3 regions of the Desmonostoc vinosum genome follow, and region 1 is predicted to be linked to each of the others. Evidence: predicted binding sites of a transcription regulator. Region 1 holds the regulator's gene; each other region holds the start of a gene.
The links. Region 1 encodes NtcA, which controls nitrogen genes in cyanobacteria. Its sites were predicted from a motif close to TNTGTANNNNNNNNTACANA; they were not measured.

Region 1 (7,323 bases):
GCAGTCATGCCCGATGGCGCTATTCATCAGTGAGTTGGGGACTGGGAAGTGGGTGTTTATTATTCCTCCCCCTGCTCCCTGCTCCCTGCTCCCCACTCCTCTTTACAAGACTCCTTTAGAACTGGGGATCATTCCCGCACGACGGGGATCAATTTCCACGGCTATTCGCATGGCTCTGGCAAATGCTTTAAATGTCGCCTCAATGATGTGATGGGAATTAATGCCATCGAGTTGTCGGATGTGTAGTGTCATTTGGCTGTGATTCACTAGTGCTACAAAGAATTCGCGCACTAATTGAGTGTCGTAGGTTCCTACTCGTTGGGTGGGAATTTGCAAGCCGTAGCTGAGGTGAGGACGCCCAGAAAAATCTAGCGCTACCTGAACTAAGGCTTCATCAAGTGGGGCAAGAAAATTACCAAAGCGAACAATGCCTTTTCTATCGCCTAGTGCTTGGTGCAAAGCTTGCCCTAAAGTAATGCCCACATCCTCGTTGGTGTGATGGTCGTCAATTTCCCAATCTCCCTTAGCTTGGATATCCAAGTCAATCAAGCCGTGGGAAGCAATTTGATGCAACATATGATCCAAGAATGGAACACCTGTTGCTGCCGTACAGATGCCTCTACCATCCAAGTTAACAGTAACTTGCACATCAGTTTCACCGGTAGTGCGATGAACAGTCGCAATTCGCGGAGTGTAATTTGGGGAATTGATTTGACGATTAGTTGTTTGCATGAGACTAAGGGAGTGGGGAGTGGGGGGATGTGGTTCGACTTCGCTCACCAACCGGGGGATGAGGGAGACGCGGGGACGCGGGGATGCGGTGAGGTAGCGCGGTCTTGGGGGTTTCCCCCATGAGCAACTGCGTTAGCGCAAGCGGTAGCGAGGAACGAGCATCACCCGAAGGGGGACGCGGAGAATAACTAATGACAAAGGACAAATGACAATTCCCAATTTCCCAGTCTCCAGTCCCCAGTCCCCAGTCCCCAGTCCCCTACATTCCCATAATTTCATATCCTGCATCTACATACAGAACTTGTCCGGTAATGCCGCTAGATAAATCACTACATAGGAAAGCTGCTGCGTTGCCAACTTCTAGCTGGGTTACGGTGCGGCGTAGGGGGGCGATTTGCTCTACATGATGAATCATATCTAAAATCCCGCCTACCGCTGAAGATGCCAAAGTCCGAATGGGGCCAGCTGAGATGGCATTGACACGAATATTTTGTGGCCCTAGTTCGGCAGCTAGGTAACGCACACTCATTTCTAACCCTGCCTTGGCTATTCCCATGACGTTATAGTTGGGAACCACCTTCACACCCCCTAAATATGTCAAGGTGACGATGCTACCTCCCTGTGTCATTAAGGGTTTGGCGGCACCTGCTAATTGTATTAGTGAGTAGGTACTAATATCCAGAGCAGTGTTGAAGCCAGAGCGAGAAGTTTGGCTAAAATCTCCACTCAAATCGTCTTTGCTAGCAAAAGCTAAGCAATGGATCAAAAGATCCAACTTTTCCCACTTTTCGCGGACTGTTTCAAAGGTAGACTTAATCTGTTCATCGTTTTGAACATTACATGGAAGAAATAAGCTTGGTTTAAGAGGTTCTACTAATTCCGCTACTTTTGTCTCCATCCTACCTCGGTCATCCGGTAGGTAGGTAATCCCTAGATTTGCTCCGGCTTTATGCAATTGTTGAGCAATACCCCAGGCGATCGAGCGGTTATTGGCAATACCTGTAACAAGGGCGTTTTTTCCAGTGAGATTAAGCATAGAAATTGTAAATCAGATCGATCACTAGGAGCATACTAGAATCTGCGGCTACTTGATCTTTGTTTTGCACGCAATTTGTCAAAATGATTATTGAGGAGGATATTTACCGCAATAAAACTCTCAATTATTTCTTAAGATATTCTCAAGATACCTTAAATTGTTCTTCCAAAAAACTTTTTATTACAGGTATTGGAAGCGTTTATCAACAATAATCAGCTTAAAGGTTCTACAATTATGTATCATTATAAACAAACAGTTATGAAACAATAAGTTGGAGTATAGGAAAGTACAGAAAGGTTGACGGTGCTTTATTGATTTTTCAGGTGTATTCTTAGGTAATTAGTTTTTGTTTTTCCGGCATTGGGTAGGGGAAGGGAGATGATCGTGACACAAGATAAAGCCCTAGCAAATGTATTTCGTCAGATGGCGACCGGGGCGTTTCCGCCTGTCGTGGAGACGTTTGAACGCAACAAAACGATCTTTTTTCCTGGCGATCCTGCCGAACGAGTTTACTTTCTTTTAAAGGGTGCTGTAAAACTTTCCAGGGTGTATGAGGCAGGAGAAGAAATAACAGTAGCACTGCTGCGGGAAAATAGCGTTTTTGGTGTGTTGTCACTGCTGACGGGAAATAAGTCAGATCGGTTTTACCATGCAGTTGCATTTACCCCTGTGGAATTACTGTCAGCACCAATTGAACAGGTGGAGCAAGCACTCAAGGAAAATCCCGAATTATCAATGTTAATGCTGCGGGGTCTATCTTCGCGGATTTTACAAACAGAGATGATGATTGAAACTCTCGCTCACCGAGATATGGGTTCTAGGTTAGTGAGTTTTCTATTAATTCTTTGTCGAGATTTTGGCGTTCCTTGTGCTGATGGAATCACAATTGATCTCAAGTTATCTCATCAAGCGATCGCTGAGGCAATTGGTTCAACTCGCGTTACAGTTACTAGGTTACTGGGAGATTTGCGTGAAAAAAAGATGATTTCTATCCACAAAAAGAAGATTACTGTCCACAAACCTGTTACCTTAAGTAGACAATTCACTTAAAAGTAATTGGGGTTAGAGTTAGCACATGTTGTATTTTTAGAAAGAAAACCCACAGTCGGAGGTAAATCTAAAAATTGATTAAATTCAGCCATTGCCAATCTCGAATCCCCCACAAACAATGGTCGAAAGTAGTAGGCTGTATCTGCAAGCATTTCGGTAGCTGAAGATGACCACAGGGTTCATCCTCATTGCAGCAATTGTCATCTTGGGAGGCGTAATTGCGACCGTAGGCGATCGCATTGGCACACGAGTCGGCAAGGCTCGCCTCTCATTATTTAAGCTGCGTCCGAAAAACACCGCTGTATTGGTAACTATTTTTACAGGCGGTTTGATTGCAATATCTACCCTAGCGATTTTATTTGCTGCTGATGAAGGATTACGCAAGGGAGTTTTTGAGCTAGAAGATATCCAAAGAGATCTCAGGCAGAAGCGCGAACAGCTCAAAACCGCAGAAACTCAAAAAAGCCAAGTGGAGGGTGAGTTAAGCAAAGCTAGGCAAGAACAAGCCAAAGCACAAGCAGACTTACAAGCAATCAATAAGTCCTTACAAGCGGCGAACGCCAAACAACAGCAAACCCAAGCTCAACTCAACCGCACCATTACCAGACAAGCTCAAACTCAAACTCAACTCCAGCGTACCCAAAATCAGCTAGGGTTAGTGATCACTCAGTATCAACAAGCGATCGCCGAACTGCAAAGCGTATACGACCAAAGAAAGACGCTACAGGCAGCAATTGAACAACTCAAAGCCGAACGCGAAAGACTTTACGCCGACGCTAAAAAAGCGATTGACGAAGCCAAAACAGCCATTGAAGGACGCGATCGCGAACTAGCCAACCGTCAGTATGCTATTGAACAGCGCGATCAAAAAATTACTCAACTCGATAGACTAATTCAAAAACGTAATCTCGAAATTGCAGTGCGAGAACAAGTGATTACCAAGCGGGAATCTCGCCTCAAAGAATTGGAGAAACAGCAAGCTTATTTAGAAGAAGAAGTCGCCAGACTAGAAAAATACTATCAATCCTACCGTGATTTGCGTTTAGGTAAACTGGCTCTAATTCGGGGTCAAGTTTTAGCTGCTGGCGTAGTTCGCGTTAACCAAGCCACAGCCGCCCGCGAAGCAATCATACAACTTTTACGAGAAGCTAATCGCAATGCCAACATTGAATTGAGCGAACCTGGTTCACCTGCAAATGTAGAGTTGCTGCGGGTTAGCAAAGAAAAGGTTGAGCAATTGATTAAGCAAATTAGTGATGGCAGAGAGCATGTAGTACGGATTTTTTCGGCTGGCAATTATGTCAGGGGAGAAAAACAAATAGAATTTTTTCCCGACGTAGCGCTCAATCAACTAGTTTTTTCGGGAGGTGAAGTCCTAGCTACAACAACTGCCGATCCTAAAACCATGACTTCATATCAATTACAGCAGCGGCTCGAACTGCTAATTTCTGCTTCTCAATTTCGCGCTCGCAATGCTGGAATCGTCGAAAATGTGCAAATAGACGGTACTCTTTTGCGCTTTATTGCTCAACTGAGGCAATCTGAGCAACCATTAGAGATTAAAGCAATAGCCGCAGAAGATACTTATACAGCCGGCCCTCTCAGAGTCAAATTAGTAGCACTATTAAACGGACAAATTATTTTTAGAACGTAAAAGGGCGTGGGCTTCTCCTGTCGGAGACGCTACGCGAACGACTTCGCTCAGCCCACGGGGAATGGGGAATGGGGAATTGGGAATTGTCATTCATCATCCCTTTTCATGGCGGAGACGCTGCACGTAGCAAGATCCCGAAGGGTACGACTTCGCTCAGGGCAAGTTGTTATTGATTATTCTCCGCGTCCCCGCGTCTTCCCCACTCCCTACTCCCTACTCCCCACTCCCTCCAGCTCGACAAGGACGACTGTGATGTTATCATGACCACCTTCCTCTTTTGCAGCCTCAATGAGAGAAAGCGCTACTTTGTCGTCAACGGCAGGACTATCTTGTAGGGAAGCGGCAATTTTTTGATCAACTAGTTCTTCTGTCAAACCATCGCTGCATAATAGCAAGCGATCGCCTGCTTTGACATCCAGTTGTTGTACATCAATTTGATTCAGGTCTTCACGTCCCAAACAACGGGATAATACATGGCGAAATGGATGAATACGTGCTTCATCTTGGGTGATGTCACCAATCTTGATTGCTCGCGCTACCCAGGTATGGTCTTCTGTGAGTTGCTCTAATTGCGATTTGCGAAAGCGATATAGGCGCGAATCACCAACATGAGCGCACCAAGGTTGTTCGGAAGCACGAAAAAGTACTGCGACAACCGTTGTCCCCATATCGGCGCGTTCAGGATGATTTTGCTGATCCTGTAAAATCGCTTGATTGGCTTCCCACAAGGCTTGCTCTAGTAATTCTGGGGAAGATTTAGCTGATTGCCAATTTGTTTCTAAATACCCTTGAATTTCCCTTGTGGCGATGCGACTGGCTTCTTCACCTCCCGCATGACCACCCATACCATCAGCAACTATGAAAAATCGCCCTTCTGGGTCGATATAGTATGCATCCTGATTATTAGAACGAATAAGTCCCGGATCGCTAAAACCCGTGAAATTAAGTTTCATAAATTTTTTTTGCAACAATTAATACATACGGTCATAACGCTCAAGGCGTAAAAGCAGCCGGATTAACATTACTGAAATCCCTACTGCAATTAAACCAGGCAACAGGGCCAACCATGCAAGATTATGAACCACTAAAATAGTAGCTGAAAGGGTAAAACCACTAATTAAAAGAGCATAGCTGATTGAGAGTTGAATATTACCCTGTCGCCGCAGCAGACGTTCTGTTTCTACAGAACGAACCCGCAGACGCATATCTCCCCGTTCTAGTTTTTCTAGTGTATCTTCTAATCTCCGTGGTAGTCCAAAAGCAGTGCTACTGACTTGAACTGCTTGACGACTTAATTCGTTGAGAAAGCTATTCCCCTCAGAACCATTTGTGTTGGTCATAAGCTGCATTGCATATGGTTGGGCAACTTCCATAAAGTTAAATTCTGGATCTAAGCCTTTGCCTACTCCTTCTAGAGTAGAGAAAGCCCGCATCACAAAAGTGAAAGTTGCTGGAAATCTAAATGGTTGATTATATGCTATTTCGTAAAGGTCGTCACTGATGGCTGCGACCGATTGGGTTTCAAAGGGCTTATCCATAAAATTATCCAGCATGTACTGGACGGAACGCCGGACTGGCCCCATGTCATCTACTGGAGCGATCGCACCCAAGTCTATCAAAGATTGAACGACGCGATCGCCATCTTTTTGGGCAATGCCAAACAGCGTTTCCATCAGTCCTTCCCGCACATTCGCCTTAATCCGCCCCATCATGCCGAAATCGTAAAAGATTAAAGCACCACTGGGACTCACCGCAATATTACCTGGGTGGGGGTCAGCATGGAAGAAGCCATTATTAAGTAACTGATGTAAGTATGCTTGAGCGCCTTGACGGGCTAGTAGCTTGCGATCTAAACCCGCTGCTTCTAAAGCTTCGTATTGGCTAATTTTAATTCCAGGTAAGTATTCCAAGGTCACTACACGAGATGTGGTGTAGCGCCAGTATACTCTAGGAACTTTTACCCAGTCATAGGCGCGAAAGTTACGCCGAAAAGTATCGGCGTTACGACCTTCACTAAGATAATCAATTTCTTCCCACAGAATCCGGCAACACTCTTCGTAAATCCCTATCCAATCTCGTCCTTGTCCCCATTTGGGGTGATTTTGAAAGTAGCGGGCGATTCCCTTAAGAATTTCTAAATCTATTTCAAATAATTTCTTTAGCCCAGGACGCTGTACTTTCACAACGACAGCTTCCCCTGTGTATAACACAGCCTTGTGTACTTGCCCCAAGCTAGCAGCGGCTAAGGGGATGGGTTCAAAATTCTGGAAGAGTTCAGGAATTTTTTTACCTAGTTCTTGCTCAATAATCGTTTCTACTTGCTCGTAGCTAAATGCTGGGACTCTATCTTGTAATTTGGCTAGTTCTTCTACATATTCACTGGGGAATATGTCAGCGCGAGTAGAAAACAACTGCCCGACTTTGATAAAAGTTGGGCCCAAGTCTAGTAGGGTATTACGAATCCAGATCGCTTGCGCTTTGCGTCTTGCAGCTTGCTTAGCTTCAGTTACACCACCTGAGTAACTCCAAGATTTGTTATAACGCCAAATCTTGAACATTAAGAGCAAAACGAAAGACCAAATATCAACAAAGCGCCGTCTACTAGAGTAGTTTTCACGATTCCAACGGTATGCTTTATCTGAATAACCTTGTTCCATATGTGTTGCGTACCGCCGGGTTGTCACCGAATCAACTGCAAGAAAAGACACTCTAAATTTCTAAACTGGTTTGGGATAAATGTCATTTATCAATTGTCATTAGTTTATAAACAAATGACCAATGACTAGATATTGCTGCGATAACGTTGCAATTCAGTTCGCAACAGAGCGATTTCTGCTCGTAATTCATCAAT
Region 2 (7,323 bases), on a different contig from region 1:
ATTAATCACATCTACTGTCAGTATTTGTCAAGAATGTAACTAATGACATAAGGTAGTATCTTGTTTCCTTGAAACCACATACTCTTTTTATTTGCTTGCTTTCCAAATGTAAACAACTGTAACAAATAAACGATCAACTCCGAGACAGATATTTGTTTTTAAGCAATACCACTCTCAAGCAAGATTTTTGGTTATCAATAGCTGTGCTGCCTGGCTGGGGAAAGATTTTTACTGACTTTTGGCAGAAACATAGCCAAAATCTATCATTATGAATTTTTGTTATAAAAATGCATTTCGTAGCTTATGATACAGAATTTATGCTATATTAAATCATATGGAAAAACGTTCAATATACATTCACTAAAACCAACAGGGAGGATTATTGTTATGTCTATTGCAGATAAATCTCGTGCATTGATGGTTCGTCAATATCAGCAAGTCAAGAATCGTCAACAATCAATGCTGATGCGTGCAGCACAGGAACTCGGTCTTCCTGAAGAAATATCTCACTACTGGAACCCCATTCAAGGGAAGATAGACCCTACAACTCGTATGATCTATGACCGCAGCAACGCTACGATGAGCTAATAAAAAAGCCACCCTAGAGGGTGGCAAAATTATTTAACAAGGGAACAGAGAACAGGGAACTCTTAACAGTTTCTTGTTCTCTGTTTTCACATGAGGGTCTAAAACTTCACCTGATTGTAAGGACGGGTTTGCCAAGAACCTTCGCAATTAACCAGAGTACTAGTAAACCCGCCCTCCCATTGCAATGAATTAAACATCGTAGTAGAGATAAAATTCGTAGGGATGAGGGCGTAGCTGCATTTGTTTGACTTCATTTGCTAGCTTGTAGTCAATCCAATTTTGGATGAAGTCTTCTGAGAACACGCCAGATTCTATTAAGAAAGCATGATCATTTTCTAGTGCTTCCAATGCTAATTCCAGAGAACCTGGAGTTGACGGAACTTTAGCTAGTTCTTCTGGAGAAAGTTCATAGATATTTTTATCTAAGGGTTCACCAGGATCGATTTGGTTTTTGATACCATCTAAACCAGCGCAAAGCATAGCAGCAAATGCCAAGTATGGGTTAGAAGTAGCATCAGGACAACGGAATTCTAATCGCTTCGCTTTGGGGTTATCGCCCGATAGCGGAATCCGTACAGAAGCAGAACGATTACCCTGGGAGTAAGCCAAGTTTACAGGTGCTTCATAACCAGGTACTAAGCGCTTGTAAGAGTTGGTAGTGGGGTTAGTGATTGCTAACAGTGCTGGTGCGTGCTTGAGAATACCACCAATGTAATACAAAGCTGTTTTGCTCAACTTCGCATACTCATTACCTGCGAACAGAGGTTTACCATCTTTCCAAATGGATTGGTGAGTGTGCATCCCAGAACCGTTATCGCCAAATAATGGCTTGGGCATGAAGGTAACAGTTTTGCCGTACTTTTTAGCAACGTTTTTGATGACATATTTGTAAGTCATCAACCAGTCAGCGGCTTCAATCAGCTTACCAAAGCGGAAACCTAGTTCACACTGACCGCCGGTAGCAACTTCGTGGTGTTGTTTTTCAATTGGTACACCACATGCTGCCATCGTCAACAGCATTTCTGTACGGATATCTTGAAAAGTATCTGTAGGTGCAACCGGGAAATAACCTTCTTTAAAACGTGGTTTGTAACCCAGGTTGGGGCCTTCATCTTTACCAGAATTCCAGCGACCTTCTACAGAGTCTACGTGATAATAGCCTGAGTTGGCGGTTTGATCGAAGCGAACATCGTCAAAAATGAAGAATTCAGCTTCTGGGCCAAAAAAGGCTGTGTCACCAACACCAGTAGAAACTAGATAATCTATGGCTTTCTGGGCAATTACGCGAGGGCAACGGCTATACCATTCACCTGTACGCGGTTCCTTAATGCTACAAATGATGCTGAGTGTTGGCTCTTTCATGAATGGATCGATCCAGGCAGTGTTTGGATCGAGTACCATTGTCATATCTGATTCTTCGATGCCTTTCCAACCCCGAATGCTGGAACCGTCGAAAGGTACGCCATCAGAGAACGAGCTTTCATCGATCTGGTTATAGTACACAGTCAGGTGCTGCCATGTCCCTGGTGTATCAATGAATTTCAGATCAATCATCTGAATTTTTTGGTCTTGAATCATCTTCAAGACTTCTTGTGGGGTTGTCATTGTTACTCCTTCTCTGCCAATTTCCTAATGTAAACCAGAATCTGCCAAAGCATCCTAACCTTGCTGAGGTAAACCCAGTTGTGATGACACACCTGGAATATCATAAATACTAGACATTAGAGACTTTTGTAAACTTTGTTACAGAATATCTGGATTAAAGGTTATATTAACCTTTCTCTGATCATCTGCACAAAACTGGAAAGTTCATCTCATAGGGGTCAACTTTGGCATAGAATCCTTAAGTAATGATGGATTATTTTTGTGCTTGATCTATTTTATTTAAGAGGCACAAAATTTTACTGGTGCGTAAGTGCAGCCAAATAAATATCAAACCATAGATAGCAATGATTGGGAGAAAAAGGAATGCGCGATGCAGTAACAAGTTTGATTAAGAATTATGACGTAGCAGGACGATATTTTGATCGGAATGCGATCGACAGCCTTAAATCTTATTTTGAAAGTGGTACCGCACGGGTACAAGCAGCAGCAGCAATTAATTCTAATGCGGCTGGAATGGTGAGGCAGGCTGGTTCTAAGTTATTTGAAGAACTACCAGAGTTGATTCGCCCCGGTGGCAATGCCTACACAACCCGTCGTTATGCGGCTTGTTTGCGGGATATGGACTACTACTTGCGCTATGCTACCTATGCGTTGGTTGCTGGCAACACAAATGTACTGGATGAGCGAGTGCTACAAGGTCTACGGGAAACTTACAATTCTTTGGGAGTCCCCATTGGGCCCACAGTTCGCGGTATCCAAATTCTCAAGGATATGGTGAAGGAACAAGTAGCAGCCGCAGGTGTAGCTGATACTTCTTTTGTGGATGAACCATTTGATCATCTCAGTCGTGATTTAAGCGAACAGGATATTTAGGCTAATCTGCTCTGATGTTGCATATTTGTCTTAAAACGCAAAGATGCAATTTGAGTTATTGTTAGCTTAGTAAACATAGAATAGAGCGATCGCCCTTAACTTTTCTTAACAAAGAGCGATCGCTTTTTTATTTTTGTATTCTGCTTTTTCAATGAAATAGTTGGCTGCTTTAACTTCTTCTCCTATACCCTTAGTTTTGGTAAAATTACGAAATCGGTTCAAACACCATTTGGGGAATCAACACTTCATCTTGTAATTGTCCAATACCTAAAAAACGAGTTTCTTCTTGATAAACTCGTACAAACCCTGAAATATCCCAACTCAGAGAAATTCGTTGACCTTGACACCATTTGTGAGCAGATACTGAAGGTAAAGTGATATGTGGTAGGTGCTGTAATGCTGTATCAGGGGAGATGGGTTGAAATGTTTCGGTTTGTAGTTGTGCTTCTAAGTCGGTAACGGTGAAACTATCTGCTAAGTCGAAGCCGCTGCTTTGGGTGCGTGTCAAAGCGGCGAGAGTGCCACCAGTTTGCAAGATTGCTCCTAAATCACGAGCGATCGCTCTAATATATGTACCAGCACCACAAGCTATAACTACATCTAATTCCGCAAAATCCCCTTCTCGCCAATCTAAAATCTCTATTTGAAAAATTTCCACCGTCCGTGCTGGAACTTCGACAGTTTCACCTTGACGCGCCAAGTCATACAGGCGTTTTCCTTCCACTTGAATTGCACTGTAGATTGGGGGAATTTGCTCAATTTTGCCTGTAAATTGTGACAAAGCAGTTTTCACTGCTGCCAAATTCAATCCTACACAAGGTTGAGAAGCAATAATTTCGCCTTGTAAATCGTCAGTTGTGGTACGCACACCCAGCCGAATTGTCGCTTTGTAGGCTTTGTTCTCTGGTAAATATTGTAATAGTCTTGTGGCTTTACCAAGTGCGATCGGTAATACTCCAGTAGCCGCAGGATCTAAAGTTCCAGCATGGCCTACACGTTTAAGGCGCAAAAGTTTTCGCACCCGTGCCACACAGTCGTGGGAAGTCCAACCAAATGATTTGTTGAGATTAAGAAAACCTTGCACAGTCAAATTTTGATAATTAACAGATTAGATTAGTCATATTCTCATATTGCCAGAATTATACATAGCCCTAGAGCGTGTTCTTGAAAAAGATTTGCTAACATCCTCTCACCATTAACTACAAGTATAGTCTGATGGTAAGAGAATGTTAATTAGTTATGGATTTTATCCTGGCTTAATTAATAGAGTTAAAGCCATCTATAACACCGTCAAAAAAGTCTTTAACATCTTGCTTAAATTCTGCCCAGGAATAACCACCAATAATACGGCTCATATCTTGGAAAGGAATATCAAGCAAGGAATCTACAGTAATATCTTGAATTACAATCTTAGCTTTCATGGCGAAATTATCTCCCTTATCAAGAACAACACTTCAAAAAAACAAGTAACTAATGAACACAAAACTATTGATTGACTTGATTAACCAGGAATAAGCTCAGCAGCAATTGCTAAAGCAATCCCTATGTAACGGCCAACTTCATAACTGCCTTTACTACCACCAAATACTTGGTTTGTTTGCCAATTAGATAGAGTTTCTAGTTGGCTAACGTTATGCTTGAGATCATAAATTTTAATTACAGACACTTAGTTTTTCCTCAGTTTAAATTGGGTTAAAAAATCAAGAATACAAAGCATTTCTTGATTGGTACATTCGATTTTCCCAGAACAATTTAACTATTTCAACCTAATTTTTATAATATAGGAGCAAAAATAATTACCAATTCGGCTATATATCAAAGGTAATACAAACATATTTAATCTCAAAATACTATTTATTAACCTCAATTTAAATAAATAAGTTCAATCATTAACAGCTTAAATTGTAAGCTGATAGCCAGTTATATCCACAAATTTCAGTAGAGGCAATAAAATTAAATTCAACCAAATATGAGTAAAATGATTAAGAGTATTTAGAAAGTTTTAACGACATAAAAGCTGTATTTTTGTCACCTAATTATTTGAAAAAAACTAGTTGATAGCTCTTTTTTAAAAAGCAGATTTAGGCGAAATAAGTATATAGACTTAATTAAAAACCCCAAATACATATAGAGACGCGCAATTGCGCGTCTCTATAGGTTTATCTTTGTAAAATATTGTTTTTGCTTAATCTCACACAACATCAAACCTTGGAGCGATCGGTTAATATCTCATAACCAGTGTCTGTCACTAAGACCGTATGCTCAAACTGGGCCGATAGTGAATTATCTACGGTGACTGCTGTCCAGCGATCAGATAATGTCCTTGTATGTCTAGAACCTTGATTGACAATAGGCTCAATTGCTAGCGTCATGCCGGCACGGAGTTTCACGTTTGGCATTTCACGAGTGCGAAAGTTGAACACTGACGGTTCTTCGTGCAGATTACGACCAACTCCGTGTCCTGTAAATTCTTCGACTATGGTAAAGCCATTTGCCTTCACATGGTCTTCAATTGCCCCTGCAAGGTCAAGCAAATATACGCCTGCTTTGACTTGTTCAATACCTTTATAAAGCGCTTCCTCGGCTACACGAATTAGTTTAGCAGCATCGGGGGTTACTTCACCGACTGCGATCGTAATGCAGGAATCGCCATGAAAACCTTGGTAATAAGCACCTGTATCTACTTTTAATACGTCTCCCATGCGGATCATTTTCTTAGGACTTGGAATACCATGCACGACTTCATTGTTAATGCTGGAGCAGATAGAACCTGTAAAACCGTGATATCCTTTAAAACTTGGTGTTGCGCCCATTTCACGGATACGCTTTTCTGCATAGGCATCTAAGTCGGCGGTAGTCATTCCGGGCTTGACCAACTCAGAAATTTCTTTGAGTACAGTTGCAACAATTTTTGCTGACTGCCGCATAATTTCAATTTCACGCGGCGATTTGATTTCAATTCCTCGGCGTTGTTTTTTTGTGGTTGTAGGCTGAGTTGTTTGAGAAAGCAAGTTACTAAGAATGTTCATGGGAGATTAATAATTACAGATGCTTTACTGTTTAGATGTAAATGCTTTTTCTAGCTTAGTTGAGAAGTAATATCTATAATTTAAGTTATTTTTATCCCTGATAGGGATTAATTTAAATATGCTGCTACCGTAGATACAATAGCACATCGCGAGTATGGGGATGTGTTTTCTCATCAAAAGCACACAGGCAGATCAAGAGGTTAATCAGGAGTTCTGAATCAATTAGTGACGATAATCTCTCCTGTCATACCTGCTTGCGTGTGTCCTGATATTGGGCAACGTAAACCATATTTACCTGATTTGAGGGGCACGAACACCCATTCTGCTTCAGCACCTGGCTTGAGTTCTAATTCGTGAATTGCCCCTTTTATTTCTACTTTGCCTGCTTCGACTTTTTGAGTCCAGATGCCATCGGCAAAATCTTTGGCGGTAAAGTAGTGCTTGAGTTGACTGGGATTATTCAGTCGTAACAAATAGCGCTTACCACTCACCATTTCTAGATGATTTGGTTCAAACTTAAGTTCATTGGCTGAATTACCTAAGCTAATTGTAATTTCTGTAGCTGGTTGCTTGAGTAAATCGCTAGGTGGGTTTGCTGCCACCGCTGACAGGGAGATGACTAAATTCAAGCACACCATTAACGTCAACACTGCGAAAATTCGTCGGAGTGCTGGCACACAAGTGGCTAAAAGAGCAGAGTTAACAGAAGTTGTCATGGGGAATGGGGAATTGGTAAGGATTCTTATGCTCTTGCTGTGTGATTTGTTATCTAGGTGCATAGCTTGAAATAGCCCATTATTATGTAGTTTAGATGATTTAGTGCAAACTCATAACTGCACGAAGCGACTTGAAAATCAGAATTGAACGTGCAAAATAGTTGACGTTTTTATAGAATTACGCTATAATCCCACACATTTGTTGATTGTTAGTTGTCAACCGCTTTATCGAGTCTAGGGTCAAAAATTTCAGAGCTAAAGTAGTTTTGTTTGACTCTTGACTACTAACTAATGACCCTTGCGGGTTCGCGCTTCTTGAGACCGCGCTAGCTCACCAATGACTAATAACCAATGATCGACCAATGACTAAATGATTACACCTACAGCGACAAAGATAGAAGCAATTCTCTATTTAAAGGGTAAACCCTTGTCGCTCGGCGAAATCGCCGAGTATGCCGCCTGCGATCGCACTACTATTGAGGAGGGCATGATTGAACTAATTGACGATTATG
Region 3 (7,323 bases), on a different contig from region 1:
TCTAGTGTACATTGATTGAGTAACACGCCAAATTCATCGCCTCCCAGCCTTGCTAGTGTATCGCTTTTACGAATTTGCTTTTGTAATAAAGTAGTGATTTGGCGTAATAATTCGTCTCCAGCCGTATGACCGCAGGTATCATTGATAATCTTAAAGCGATCAAGATCCAAGTAACATAGGGCATGGACTTGATTGTCTGACTTGGCAAAACTCAAAGCTTGTGCGAGTCGTTGCTCAAACTCACGACGGTTGGGCAATTCGGTCAAAGCATCATGGCTGGCTTGCCAAGATAGTTGACGTGAAAGAGTCCGATTCTGAGTGACATCATGAAACACCATGACTGCACCAATCATTTGTCCGTTGCGATCGCGTATGGGTGAGGCAGAATCCTCAATCGCCGTCTCATCACCGCTACGAGTAATCAAGATTGTGTGGTTGGCAAGCTCAACAATTTGACCTTGCTGTAATGCTTTTTCTACAGGGTTTTCTACAGGTTCTCGTGTGTTTTCGTTAACAATTTTAAATACCTCAACCAACGGTAATCCTCGTACCTCCTGTTGACTCCAGCCGGTTAAATTTTCTGCGATCGGGTTGAAGTATTCAATTTTGCCTATTGCATCTGTGGTAATTACTGCATCACCAATCGAGTGTAACGTCACTTGAGCTAATTCTTTTTCCTGAAAAAGCGCTTCTTCCATGCGCTTGCGCTCTGTAATATCAACAGCTACACCACCGACATACTTAGCCCCCGCTGCATCTTGAAAGGGGAACTTAAAAACCAACCAGTAATAAAGAATACCATCCGGCGTGGGAACAGTTTCAATAACTTCCATAACTTGTCCTGTTGCCAAAACAGTAGCGTCATTTTCACTTAACTGTCTTGCTATCTCTTCCGGTAGCCAATCGAAATCTGTCTTCCCCAACAAATCAGCATAGTTAACGTTAAAAATACGCTCCAGTGATTGATTAGCATAAACGTAGCGCCCGGCTTCATCCTTCATAAACGCAACAACCGGATTGTGGTTCATAAAGGCTTGGAAACGTGCTTCACTTTCCTGAAGTGCGGCTTCTACTTGTTTACGTTTCAGCACTAAACTTAACTGAGCAGCAATCACCATCAGGTTCTTGACCATCCGTTTGTTTTCAGCGACTACCTCAAATTTAAAAAATACAAGTACCGCGAGTACCTGACCATTAGCTATGACTGGAATTCCCAATCCAGTTTTAATGAAGTTTTCACCAGCACTCTGGCAACGGAGAAAAACTTGCTCTGATTGTTGGGAAACATCCTCTTGCCACTCTGGTTGCTGCGACGCCCAAACTCTTCCAGGCAATCCCGTTCCCAATGAAAATTCTAATGCTTCGGTTGCTGATCTAAATGCTAGCAAATGGAATAAATGCTCGATATTCCTATTGACATTGATGTAAAAAGCGGGATTACATTTTAAGACATTGCTTTGCTGACAAGGAATCCAGGCTTCCCCATACTGCCAATTTGATGTTTGACAAATTGAGCGTAAAACTTGCCCTAATGCCGAGTTGAAATCTGAGGACTCTCCAATTTCCAACGCGAGTTTTTGCAGCAAAAGAATTTCCTCCTCAGCTTGCTGGCGATCAGTGATATCAGAGAAAGATGTCACCACTGCATAGGGAGTTATTTCACCTGGATGAACCAGTGGTTGAGTATTAATCGAAATCCACGCCATGCTACCTTGTGGTTTATGAACTCCCATGATCACATTTTGACAAGGTTCACCTGTCCGCAATGTCACCATTGCAGGGTGTTGCTCTCCCAGGAAGGGGGAACCATCTTCGTGAATCGTCCGCCAAAGGGAATCTATCGATGTGCGTCCCATCATTTGGTCTAATGACAAGCCTAAAATTTCTTCTGCACTGGCGTTGCTGGCACAAATCGCCCCATGTGCGTCCTGCAAGACTACACCTTCTGCCATGGCTGCAATTACAGACCGATATCGCGTCTCGCTTCGTTCTAAAGCAGTCAATAACTTGTTTTTAGCTTGAAACTCGGAAGCTATAAGAATGGTGTCGGTCAAAAAACCTGCAATCAGTTGTAGCGTCTGGATACTCTGTTCTGTGAAGGCGTGATTAGTGCTTGAGAGGATTTTGAGAACACCAACGCATTTCTCTTGTTGAAATAGCGGGATAGCAACTAGTGACCGAACACCAATACTTTGACAAGCGGTGATGTCAACTCGTGGGTCGGTTGCTGTATCTTCACAGCCTAAAATTTCTCCTGTCTCAACACATCGTCCACACAAACTCGTGGTGACTGGGAAGCTTAATCCTACACGGGTAGCAGCGATGCCACTGGCCGCATGGTATACTAGTTGTTTGCCTTCTACCATGGCAATTACAGCCCCATCGGCATGAGTTAACTGTTGGGCGCGATCAACAATCAAGGACATCACCTGAGTTAAATCGAGACCATTTTTAGTAATTTCTTGTTGGGCGGCGATGACAGTTGCTAGGTGTTGCGATCGCTCCTGGAGTGCTTCTTCTGCTTGTTTGCGATCGCTAATATCCTTGTGAGTTCCTGTCATCCGGATCGGCTTACCCTGCTGATCACAAGCAACAACCTTGCCATAATTACTAATCCATTTCCATTCACCCGATTTAGTCAAAACTCGATAGTCAAAATCGTAAGGCTGGAAACGATCTTGCAAATAGGCATTCAATCGTTCCATCACCCAAGGCTGATCCTCTGGATGAATTAACCGCTCCCAAGTACTAACCTCACCAGGAAGCTCACCAACACTGTATCCCAGCATTTCTAGCCATTGGGGACTAAAATAAACTTCACCTGTAACAATATTCCAGTCCCACAACCCGTCTCCAGACGCTTCAAATGCTAGTTGCAACCGCTCTTCGCTTTCTTGTAAAGCAATCTCAATTTGCTTTTGAGCGGTAATATCCCGCATCGAACCTACCATCCGCTGCGGATTCCCCTGCTCATCCCAAACCGCTTTGGCTTTTGACTGAAACCATCGGTAGCTGCCATCTTTACATCTATAGCGGTATTCTGTAGCATAGTTCGGGATTTTTTGTGTTAAGTAAGCCAAATTGATTAATTTGACCCGATCTATATCGTCTGGATGGATACGGTTCATCCACTGTTGATTACTATTGCTGATTTCGTTGGGTTCGTACCCTAAAAGCTTGCTACACTGATGCGATCGCAACGTTTTTCCTGTAACGATGTTCCAGTCCCAAATCCCGTCCTGGCTTCCCTGAATAACCAATTGCCAACGCTCTTGAGCATTTTGTAGCAGTATATTCGCCTGGGCCAGTTCTGCTGTTCGTTCTGCAACTCTAGTTTCTAGTGCTTTGTTGGCATAATGTAATTGTTCTTGACTCAGTTGTAGTGCGACTTCTGCTTGCTTGTAATCTGTAATGTCTTTCGTCACTAATACAACTTTATCTACTTTACCTGTATCATTTTTAATCGGGTAAGCAGACCCCTCCAACCATCGAGAACGCCCTTGATGACCATTAAGCGCAGGGTTATAAAATAACGGGGGGAAGGTGACAGTTTCTCCCGCAAATACTCGTTTGAGATAGGGCAAATGTCCAAGGCTAGCAATTTGTGCGTCCTGCAAAACGTTATAGCCTTTTAAGACATTACGAGAATCACCCCAAACTTCTTCCCACACTTGGTTTGTTTGCAGTAGAGTACCATCGTTTGCATAAAGCTGCATCACAAAAGGCGCTTGTTCAAACACTTGATGAAACTGATATTCTGACTCCATTAGCTTTTTTTTTGCCTGTTGGTAAATCCATTCCAGCTGACTGAACAAGTGGGCATTTCGCCAGATCACAAAGCCAAGCAACAGCATCATCGTCAAAACGATCCAATCTATTTTCCCTAGATCAACAATTAAAACCACAAAGATGCTGACAATGAAAAAGCAGTGCCCCAGCAAGTGACGCCAACGATAAATTGAGTTCCACAAGCGGATAAATCTCAGCATGGTGAAACCTCCAAAAGCTTTATGCAAGCTTCATATTGCTATAAATCAGTATGCATAGCTAACCGTAAAAATACGGTGCTATATTTTTGTTTAAATAATATTAAACCTCCTATGTTAAATTATGGAGATTCTCTAGCCTATAGTCTTTCTTAAAAATTATCTACTTTTGGCAACCAAATAATAAATGTAGTTCCTGGTGATTTGGGTGAGGTGATATTGGAGTTAATTGCTGGGCTGAAAACTTCAATTTTCCCTTGCATTTGCTCGATTAATTGTTTAGCGATAGCTAATCCCAAACCTGTGCCCGGAATTTTTGTTTGTGCTTGTACACCGCGATAATGCCGTTCACCAAGATGTTCCAAATCTTCTGGTGGAATGCCAGGCCCATTATCACTAATAGCAATTCCTTGAAAGTGTGGTTTTTCTTGTCCAACTTGGATAGATATCTTGCCACCTGTTGGAGTATATTTCAGTGCATTATCAATGATATTATTTAGTACTTCTTGTAAGGCTTTGACATTGGCACGTACTAATGGCAATTTCGGTGGTATTTCTGTAACCAATCGGATATTTCGCTCTTGTGCTATGGCTTTTGCTGAAACTAATAATGGTGCTAATAAATCAGTTAAAGCACAATTGGTTACTTTTTCTCCTGTTCCAGGTAATAACAATGCTGGCTTTGATTCTGTTTGCACAGTTGCTTCTACAAATACTTCGTTTTCTGGGAGTCGCAAAGGTGCTAAATCTGGATCTTTCCAGTCAAGAACTTGATCAAATTGTTGCAGTAATTCTTGGAGGCGATCGCTTTCCCGCACAATGCTAGTAGCGACATCGCGGTTGGGGTCTGCTGAGCGCAATCGCTTCAGGAGGAGTTTACCAAAGGTGCGGATCGCTGTCAACGGATTGCGAAACTGATGCAATAAATTATCTAATAAATCTCGCTGCTGTTCTTGCAGAACTTGTTGCTGATGTAACTGCTGTTGCAACCATGCTCGACGCTGATCTAAGATACAAGCGATGGCGATCGTTTGTGCTATTTTTTGAATTTCACTCTGCTCGCGATCGTTCCAGGCTCGGTCTTCCCTACTTGTCACTAGCAACCCCATCATCACACCCTCATACACGATAGGTAAAACAATTTGGTTGCCACTCAATAGGTATTCTTCTTTGAAATCAGGTGCAGCCGCATCTGGAGTACTAGAATCCTGTGATGATTGCTCAAATCCTAACCCAGGCTGCAACAATTTTTCTTGATAATTAGGTAACGCCAAAATATTCGTAAATTTAAGTTGCTTGCGTGTTGTGGCCTGGGCAGTTTCCTCCCCTTGCACCAATATAGCTGTCTCTGGATAAACTACCACAGGTATCAGTTTTGCCTCTCCTGTAGAAGCTTCTACCAATTCCTGCGTGAGATACACAATACTCAAAGATGCTCCTAACCCTTGGGTTAGTAGTGCTATTTGCTCTCGGCACAGAGCAAGAAAATCAGAACTGGCAGACATTAACATTTTGCGGCTCTTGCTCAGAATTACAGATTTTGCAGGATGATTTGAGAGGAAGCTGAGTGTCTTAACCACTCATTTGATCAAGCTTAACTAAATTTTCTAGCTGAGAGTTTGTGTTAGGGGATCATCACCATTATCTATGTTAGTAAAGCATGACTAAAATCTTTATAGTCATGTTTTGTACCAAAGGATGATGCTCTTAGCTACTTTTGACTGATTTATTTGCAAAGGTTTTATTTTTCTTGTATCAAATGGTTAAAAACTGTTGATATTTTGAATTAGAACTTCTATAATTACGACGGATTTTGTAGCTATCACTACAATCTATAGCTTGAAAGAGGAGGAAAAGAAGTTGGCAAGGAGACGGAAGCGGAAAAGTCGTCGTCGCCAAGAAGGGCGGCGGATTCTCGAACATGTGCCTCAATATAGCATCGAAAGCGGCGAAGACAAACCTGTGACAGCAGCGAGGAAATTTATTCAAGCTGAGGGGATTTCGCCACCAGCATTGCTACTCGTAAAGCGCAATGAACACACCACAGACCGTTATTTCTGGGCAGAAAAAGGTCTATTCGGTGCCCAATATGTAGAGGAAAACCATTTCTTATTTCCCAGCCTGCGGACTTTAGAAGGCCCTGTAGGTCAAGAACCTCTTGCTGTGGCCAGTAGGTGATCCACGAGTGATCATCTCACGCAATAGAAGTACCTTCTGATAATCATTAACTGGCAAAACTGATCAGTTTATGCAAAATTTTCTTTTTTTTTTTAGCTTGTAACTGAATTTGCCAGCAAGGCTAGTCCAAAGCAATTGGAAAATCAACTAATCTCAAACCACACAAGGCTATATGAGATGGTTGCTAGTCTAATGATGCAGAAGGGAGTAAAAAAAGAGCCAAGCACATCCAGGTACGCCAGTGAAGTTGCGTTCTGCTCTGGATAGATTGGTAAATGCAACTCTGTCAGAACATCCACAATTTTTCCCTACGACATAAATCGTGGGGAAAACTAAACATTAAAGCACCAGCAATTATTTCTTGCTCCTTGCGAGTCGTGATGCGTAAAGAAAGCGTCATTCATGGGGATATAAGCGAATAACCGAATTTATTCGGTGGTATGATTGAACTAATGGGCAGGGCATTGTCCATCGGGTTAGATGATATAAGACGGGCTACGCCTGCAATAATTGTTTGACCCCAGAATCCGCCGTTTTCTAAACGGGGGAATATGTCAATATCTATTACTTAAAAAGTAGCTCACAAGTTTAAATTTTTGGCTCAAAGATAGTCGTAAAAACAATCATCTATCTAATTGTCTTTAATGGCAGTGCCCTCTGTAACTCAATGAGTTCATCTCGATGGGCCATAACAGTAATTTTACTTGGAGAGTGTTGTTCGCTTTGAATTGCTTCTAATTTGAGCAACACTTTCTCAAGTCTTCCAGCCTTTTTCCAGTAAAATAGACCGCTCAAAGGTGATAGCAGTATCATAAGAAAAGAAACGCTACTCAGGTTGGGAAAAAGTAAAGACACAACCAAAGATAGACAAACCAGACCAACAGCTGTTAATAGTGACAAAAAGACAGCTAAGAACCAACTAGGTCTAACAAAACCTTCAAAAGTGACTTTGTTCTGTTCTGTGTCTACCGCTGCTACTTGATAAGAGCGCAAACGAAAATATTCCTTTAATTGAGACATTAAAATAGCTTCATCTTGCTCAGATTGCAGCTGCACTGTTTCTGTGCGGTCTTTAGTCGAGGCACGAATGAAGAAAAATAGCCCAACTAATAACAACAAAGTTAACAGCAACGTTGATGGCAGAACAGCATTATCCATA

Region 2: the regulator NtcA is predicted to act here: its motif matches at 2,319-2,338, upstream of glnA (type I glutamate--ammonia ligase).
Region 3: the regulator NtcA is predicted to act here: its motif matches at 5,799-5,818, upstream of AC5JMF_RS11970 (DUF3155 domain-containing protein).

What each region holds. Positions count from the first base shown of each region.
Region 1 covers NZ_JCACKM010000056.1:28,908-36,230, forward strand. Annotated here, with positions in the region: gene AC5JMF_RS10030 (pentapeptide repeat-containing protein) at 1-33, shown strand, start outside; gene hisB (imidazoleglycerol-phosphate dehydratase HisB) at 103-732, opposite strand; gene fabI (enoyl-ACP reductase FabI) at 992-1,768, opposite strand; gene ntcA (global nitrogen regulator NtcA) at 2,147-2,818, shown strand; gene AC5JMF_RS10050 (DUF3084 domain-containing protein) at 2,985-4,472, shown strand; gene AC5JMF_RS10055 (Stp1/IreP family PP2C-type Ser/Thr phosphatase) at 4,679-5,425, opposite strand; gene AC5JMF_RS10060 (ABC1 kinase family protein) at 5,444-7,129, opposite strand; gene AC5JMF_RS10065 (DUF6825 family protein) at 7,255-7,323, opposite strand, start outside.
Region 2 covers NZ_JCACKM010000165.1:171-7,493, forward strand. Annotated here, with positions in the region: gene gifA (glutamine synthetase inactivation factor IF7A) at 388-588, shown strand; gene glnA (type I glutamate--ammonia ligase) at 778-2,193, opposite strand; gene apcB (allophycocyanin subunit beta) at 2,557-3,066, shown strand; gene truB (tRNA pseudouridine(55) synthase TruB) at 3,272-4,150, opposite strand; gene AC5JMF_RS22265 (hypothetical protein) at 4,323-4,487, opposite strand; gene AC5JMF_RS22270 (hypothetical protein) at 4,568-4,732, opposite strand; gene map (type I methionyl aminopeptidase) at 5,268-6,095, opposite strand; gene AC5JMF_RS22280 (cupredoxin domain-containing protein) at 6,314-6,733, opposite strand; gene scpB (SMC-Scp complex subunit ScpB) at 7,182-7,323, shown strand, end outside.
Region 3 covers NZ_JCACKM010000068.1:2,392-9,714, reverse strand. Annotated here, with positions in the region: gene AC5JMF_RS11980 (PAS domain S-box protein) at 1-3,989, opposite strand, end outside; gene AC5JMF_RS11975 (GAF domain-containing sensor histidine kinase) at 4,139-5,497, opposite strand; gene AC5JMF_RS11970 (DUF3155 domain-containing protein) at 5,847-6,164, shown strand; gene AC5JMF_RS11965 (cofactor assembly of complex C subunit B) at 6,792-7,322, opposite strand.